DNA from 2 places in the Spirillospora sp. NPDC048824 genome. Region 1 is predicted to be linked to the other one. Evidence: riboswitches for the same ligand, from Rfam matches in the RefSeq annotation. Region 1 holds a riboswitch; the other holds the start of a gene.
The links. A riboswitch is a leader RNA that binds a small molecule or an ion and turns the genes downstream of it on or off. The one in region 1 is predicted to bind glycine.
Positions count from the first base shown of each region.

Region 2: another riboswitch for glycine. It lies ahead of gcvT (glycine cleavage system aminomethyltransferase GcvT); the one in region 1 lies ahead of gcvP (aminomethyl-transferring glycine dehydrogenase).

Region 1 is NZ_JBICUS010000013.1:188,818-192,216, reverse strand. Features, by position in the region: gene ACGFIS_RS25410 (YbhN family protein) at 1-1,211, opposite strand, end outside; glycine riboswitch at 1,479-1,573, shown strand; glycine riboswitch at 1,574-1,681, shown strand; gene gcvP (aminomethyl-transferring glycine dehydrogenase) at 1,744-3,399, shown strand, end outside.
Region 2 is NZ_JBICUS010000021.1:75,716-79,114, forward strand. Features, by position in the region: gene glyA (serine hydroxymethyltransferase) at 1-151, opposite strand, end outside; gene gcvH (glycine cleavage system protein GcvH) at 154-543, opposite strand; gene gcvT (glycine cleavage system aminomethyltransferase GcvT) at 613-1,707, opposite strand; glycine riboswitch at 1,873-1,968, opposite strand; gene ACGFIS_RS32020 (hypothetical protein) at 2,019-2,339, opposite strand; gene ACGFIS_RS32025 (M50 family metallopeptidase) at 2,584-3,399, shown strand, end outside.

The DNA.
Region 1 (3,399 bases):
GAACGGAACTGCCGCCACACGTCCGTCAGCAGCGCGTCGGTGATCTCCTCGCCGGGGACGTCGGCGAGCCGCCGCCCCGGCACGTGCTCGAACGCCAGCAGCGCCGCCTCCGTGCCGACCTCCGACGTGCCGACCAGACGGGGGGTCCGGGCGCCCGCGGCGTCCACCGCGTACGCCATCAGCGACTCCTGCTCCAGGGACCTGCGCAGCGACCGCAGCGCCCGCCCCGTCGTCGTGGACCGCAGCCGCAGCAGCCGCCAGACGCGATACAGCACCCCCGCCGTCTGCTGGTCGCGGTCCAAGACGCGGAGTTCGAGGTCCCATTCGCCGCGGCCGCCGTGGCGGACCGGGAGACGCGCACCGCCGCCGTCCCCCTCCTCGTCCCCGTCCCCGTCCCCGTCCTCGGGACGGGGGGCGAGGACGACGCCGTACCGGCGGGTCTCCTCGGCGCCGCCGGCGGGGTCGTCCAGGCGCGCGGCCCGCTCCGGGCGCAGCCCGAGCCGTTCGAGCGCCGCGACGACCGCCGTGCCCGCGGGACGCGGGTTCGGCGTGCCGACGACGTACAGGGTGCCGTGGCCGATGGCGCGTCCGAGGAAGTAGGTGGCCGCCAGCGCGGACACCGAGGCGTAGTTGGCGGTGAGGCCGGTCAGCGCCGCCAGCCCGATCATCGTCCACGTCGCGGCCTGCCACCGGGCGCGCCCGGCCATTCCGACCGCGCTGACGAAAGCGATCACGGGGGCGATGTCGGTGTGGATGGGGGCCGTCTCCGTGCCGCCCCAGATCAGCGAGTCCAAGACGCCGCCGGGCGCCGCCCGCACCACGAGGTCGTCCAGCCCGACCGTGATCCCGAATGCGATCATGGCGGCCAGCAGCGCGATCGCGACACGCGTCCCGTCCTTGTGGAACAGCCGCTCGATGCCGAACGCGATCGGCGCGGCCAGCACGCCGAAGCTGGAGATCAGCGTGGCCAGGGACAGCAGCAGCCAGGGCGCGTGCGCGGTGCCCTCCTGGATGTCGGCGTGCAGGCCGTGCGTCGTCCCCTTCGCGAACGACACCAGCAGCATCACCGCCGCCAGGCCGGTCACCGACGCGGCGAACCTGATGGCGTCCGACGGGCGGCGGATCCGGTCGGGCTGGGCGGGCTCGTCGACGGGCACACCTGAGGCCGCGCCCTGCCTGGGACGCACCGTTCCGTCGCGGGTCTGCGTCACGCCGTACCGCCGCCCTGACCATCCGTCATCGCGATCAGCGTCCCAGAACCGGCGGCGCGCCGTCGAGCGGCCGGCGGCCGTCCGGCCGTCGTGTGTGCACCGGCAGCCCCATCTCGCGTCCCGAGGCCCCGAGGCCCGTTACCTCCCAGGTCAGACCTCCATATCCTACTCATTGGTAAGGCGGGATGCCGCCGGTCGCTCGCGCCGGGCCGGGGAGGGCCGATCCCGGGCCGCGGCTTTGGGTAGGGTTTGTCGAGGACATGCCGTCGACCCTGTGCGGGAGAGACCCCACGCCGCCAGCGTGGGGCGCCGAAGGGGCAACCTCCCCGGAACCTCTCAGGCAAAAGGACCGCTGGGCGAGGCACCTCTGGAAAGCAGGCGTCGGTCCCCGCACGCGGGGAAGGGCGTCTCACCGAAGGGGAAACCCCGCCGCGCGGGTGAAGCTCTCAGGTGCCGATGACAGAGGGGGAGACCGGCCGCCGGCCCCGCGCCGGCGGCGGATCTGAGCATCGCAGCAGCCAGGAGGCTCTCCATGACCGCCCAGTTCTTCGCCCCCGTGGCCTCGCCGCAGCACCCCCGTTCCACGTTCGCCGACCGGCATGTCGGCCCCTCCGCCGCCGACCAGGCCCGGATGCTCGCCGTGATCGGCTACTCCGGCATCGAGGCCCTCATCGACGACGCGGTGCCCGCCGCGATCCGCACGTCCAGGCCGCTGGACCTGCCGCCCGCGCTGAGCGAGCCCGCCGCGCTGGAACGGCTGCGCGAGCTCGCCGCCCGCAACACCGTCCTGACGTCCATGATCGGCCTCGGCTACCACGGCACGGTCACCCCGGCCGTCATCCTGCGCAACGTCATGGAGAACCCCGGCTGGTACACCGCCTACACCCCCTACCAGCCGGAGATATCCCAGGGGCGCCTTGAGGCCCTGCTGAACTTCCAGACCGTGGTCGCCGACCTGACGGGCCTGCCGGTCGCGAACGCGTCCATGCTGGACGAGGGAACCGCCGCCGCAGAGGCGATGGCCCTCGCCCACCGCGTCTCCAGGCGCAAGGACCCAGGGACGTTCCTGGTCGACGCCGACGCCCTCCCGCAGACGATCGACGTCGTGCGGACGCGGGCCGTCCCGCTCGGCATCGAGGTGGTCACCGCCGACCTGGCCGGCGGGCTTCCCGAGGGGGACTTCTTCGGCGTGCTGCTGCAGTACCCGGGCGCGTCCGGCGCCGTCCGCGACCTGGAGCCGGTCATCGGCCAGGCGCACGACCGCGGCGCCAGGGTCGTCGTCGCCGCCGACCTGCTCGCGCTGACGCTGCTGCGCCCGCCGGGCGAGTCCGGCGCCGACATCGCCGTGGGCTCGACGCAGCGGTTCGGCGTCCCGTACGGCTTCGGCGGCCCGCACGCCGGCTACATGGCGGTCGGCGAGGGGATCCAGCGGCAGCTCCCCGGACGGCTCGTCGGCGTGTCCGTCGACGCCGGCGGCGCCCCCGCGCACCGGCTGGCGCTGCAGACCCGCGAGCAGCACATCCGGCGCGAGAAGGCCACCAGCAACATCTGCACCGCGCAGGTCCTCCTCGCCGTCATGGCGAGCATGTACGCCGTCTACCACGGGCCGGAGGGACTCGCCGCGATCGCCCAGCGGACGCACCGCCGCGCCGCGGAGATCGCCGCGGGGCTGCGCGGCGGCGGCGTGGAGATCGTCCACGACGCGTTCTTCGACACCGTCCTCGCCCGCGTCCCCGGCCGCGCCGCGGAGGTCGTCGCCGCGGCCCGCGAGCGCGGGATCAACCTGCGTCCCGCCGGCGCCGACCACGTCGGGATCGCCTGCGACGAGACGACGCTGCCCCGGCACGTCACCGCCGTCCTGGAGGCGTTCGGCGTCCCGGCCGCCGGCGCCGCCGAGGCGGCCGAGGCGCTCCCGGACGGGCTGCGCCGCGAGAGCCCCTACCTGACCCACCCGGTCTTCCACGCGCACCGCTCCGAGACCGCGATGCTGCGCTACCTGCGCAGACTCCAGGACAAGGACATCGCCCTCGACCGCTCCATGATCCCGCTCGGTTCCTGCACGATGAAGCTGAACGCCACCGCCGAGATGGAGCCGATCACCTGGCCGGAGTTCGCGGACATCCACCCGTTCGCCCCCGTCGACCAGGCCGCCGGCTACGTCGAGCTGATCGGCGAACTGGAGCGCGCG
Region 2 (3,399 bases), on a different contig from region 1:
TGAGGACTGAGCCCTGCGCCTCCAGGACCGACACCGGCGCGAAGTTCTCCGAGGCGATCATTTCGAGGGTGGACTGCTGCCGACGGAGCTCGGCGGCGACGGCCGCGGCGACCTCCGGGTCGGCCGCGGCGAGCGAATCGTTCAGGCTCAAGATCAGCTCTCCTCGATCAGCTTGTCGTAGGCGACGGAGTCGAGCAGGTCGCCCGGCTCGTCGGAGATGCGGACCTTGAAGATCCAGCCCTCGCCGTACGGGTCGTCGTTGATGACCTTGGGCTCGTCCACTACCGCGCTGTTGATCGCGGTGATCTCGCCGCTGACGGGGGAGTAGATGTCGCTGACGGACTTGGTCGACTCGATCTCGCCGCAGGGCTCGCCCGCCTCGACGGCGTCGCCCTCGGACGGCTGCAGTTCGAGGTAGACGATCTCCCCGAGGGCGTCGGCGGCGTGCGCGGTGATGCCGATGGTGACGATGCCGTCCTCGCCACCGAGGCCGGACACCCACTCGTGCTCTTCGCTGTAGCGGAGCTGCTCCGGAACGCTCACGATCACTTCTTTCTGGTCATGGTGGGGTGTCACTGTGGGGGTGACCCCCGCACCCTCACACCTTCTCTTCTAGGAACGCTTGTAGAACGGGAGGGCGACCACGTCCACCGGCTCGTGCCGGCCGCGGACGTCCACCGCGAGGTCCGTCTCCTCGGCGCCGCTGTCGAGGTACGCCAAGGCGATCGGCGTGCCCAGTGTGGGCGACGGGGCGCCGCTCGTCACGACCCCGCACGGCGTGCCGCCCGACGTGACGACCTGATACCCCTTTCGCGGCGCGCGACGCCCGCGCGCGACCAGTCCCACGAGCCTACGGCCGGGCGGGGTCTGCGCCAGCGCCGCCAAGGCGGTCTTTCCAACGAAGTCGCCCGGCTTGTCCAGCTTCACGATCCGGCCGAGGCCCGCCTCGAACGGCGTCGTCTCGGCCGTCAGTTCGTTGCCGTACAGCGGCATGCCCGCTTCGAGTCGCAGCGTGTCGCGCGCGGACAGCCCGGCGGGGACGACGCCGTCCACTCCGGCGAGCGCCTTCCACAGCGCGACGGCGTCGGACGCGTCGACGAACAGCTCGAAGCCGTCCTCGCCCGTGTACCCGGTACGCGCGATGAGGGCGTCGACGCCCGCGACCCGCCCGGCGAGGACCGCGTAGTACTTGAGGTCGGCGATGGCCGCGTCGGTGAACCCTTCGAGAATCTCCTGGGAACGGGGACCCTGCAGGGCGATCAGCCCGTAGGCGCCGGAACGGTCTTCGACGGCCGCCTCGAAGGCCGCTGCCCGTTCGGTCAGCGCCTCCCGGACGACGCCCGTGTTGGCGGCGTTCGCGACGACCATCCAGGTGGCGTCGGCGAGCCGGTAGACGATCACGTCGTCCAGGACGCCGCCGTCCTGCCCGCAGACCACCGTGTAGCGGGCCTTGCCCACCGGCATCGACGCGAGACTGCCGACCAGCGCGAAGTCGAGCGCCGCGCCCGCGCCCGGCCCGGAGACGAAGATCTCCCCCATGTGCGACAGGTCGAACAGCCCCGCGCCGGTGCGGACGGCCTGGTGCTCGGCGGTCTCGCTCGCGTAGCGCAGCGGCATCAGGTAGCCGGCGAAGTCGACGAGGTTCGCGCCGAGGTCCTGGTGGACGTCGTGCAGCGGCGTCTTCTTCGCGGTCGGGTCGGCGGACATCGGTTCGGCTCCTTCGTCGCGGGCGCGTATGGTCCATCGTCCCACTCGCGCACCGGTCGGCTCGGTGCCTCCCCCTCTGTCATCGGCGCCTGAGAGATTCACCCGCCACCGGGGCGGGCTTTCACCTTCGGCGGGGGACCCGGGTCCCCGCTTTCCAGAGGTCGCCGTACCCGTGCGGTCCATGGGCCTGAGAGGTTCCGGGGAGGATTTGCTCCTTCGGCGTCCCTCACCGGCTGCAAGGGACTCTCCCGCACGGGATCATCGGCTGCGCCAGTATTGCATTCCTCTGCGTGCGTCCGATACCGCCGGATTCAGCGCGGCTGGGCGGGCGGGGACGACGACAGGGCCTTCATGCACGCGCGCAGGGCTGTCATGCGCTTCTTGATCTCCTTCTCGGCCGGTGTGGCGGTCGGGTTCGGGCTGGGCAGCTCAACGCCCTGCTTGCGCATGCAGTCGTTGAACGCCTTGGCCGCCTTCGACTGCCCGGGCGGGGTGGGCAGGACCGTCGTCCCCTTGCCGGACGACGAGGACGAAGGGCCGGGTGACTCGGCGGCCCCGCCGCCGTCGCCGGAGCCGCCGCATCCGGCCAGGGCGAGCATCAACGCCAGGGCCGCTACATGACCGCGTTTCAAGGCAGTACCTCCATGGACCGGGGTGGGGCCGCCATGATGCGCAGGTGGCGTGGCGCGCGAATACTCTCGTGCGTGCCAATGGCGTGGGGGCCGCTTAGCAACTCGGTTCCAATTCGGGGCCGTGAGGGCGTCCGGCCGCCTTGCGCGCTGGTTCAACCAAACCGGGAGCCGTGCCGTACTCTGAGTTGGGTTGCTGGAGACCACCCCCCGGTGAGCGGGGTGCACGACCGGAGGGGCTAGCCGCATGGCATACCTGGCTGGAGCGTTGATTCTGTTCTTCGGCCTCCTGGTGTCCATCGCGCTGCACGAGCTCGGGCACTTCTCGTTCGCCAAGCTGTTCAAGGTGCGGACCACCCAGTTCATGGTCGGGTTCGGTCCGACGATGTGGTCGTGGCGCCGCGGCGAGACCGAGTACGGGATCAAATGGATTCCGCTCGGCGGCTACATCCGGATGATCGGGATGCTGCCACCGCGCAAAGGAGACGCACCCGGGAAGATCCGGCAGGCCAGCACCGGCCCGTTCCAGGGGCTCATCGAGTCCGCGCGCGGGGTGGCGCTGGAGGAGGTTCGGCCGGGAGACGAGACCCGCGTCTTCTACGGCAAGAAGTGGTGGCAGAAGCTGCTGATCATGTCCGGCGGGCCCGCGATGAACCTGCTGCTGGCGGTGGTGTTCTTCGCGATCCTGCTGATGGGCATCGGCACGAACCAGCCGCAGCCGGTGATCCGGGAGGTCGCCGAATGCATGGTGCCGGCGAGCCAGTCCGAGCTCACCGAGTGCCCGGCGAACGCCGCGCCGACCCCGGCGAAGCAGGTCGGGCTGCAGGCCGGTGACCAGATCGTCGTGTTCGGCGGCCAGAAGATCGACGACTACCGGCAGCTGCAGGAGCTGATCCGCGGGGCGGGCGGGCAGACCGTGCCGATGACCGTCGAGCGCGACGGGCGGGACGTGAAGCTGAACGTCCCGATCACCCGCAACCGGATGTACCACCTGGAGGACCCGGACAAGATCGTCGAGGTCGGGTTCCTCGGCATCACGCCGACCAGCGCCGTCGAGCGGCAG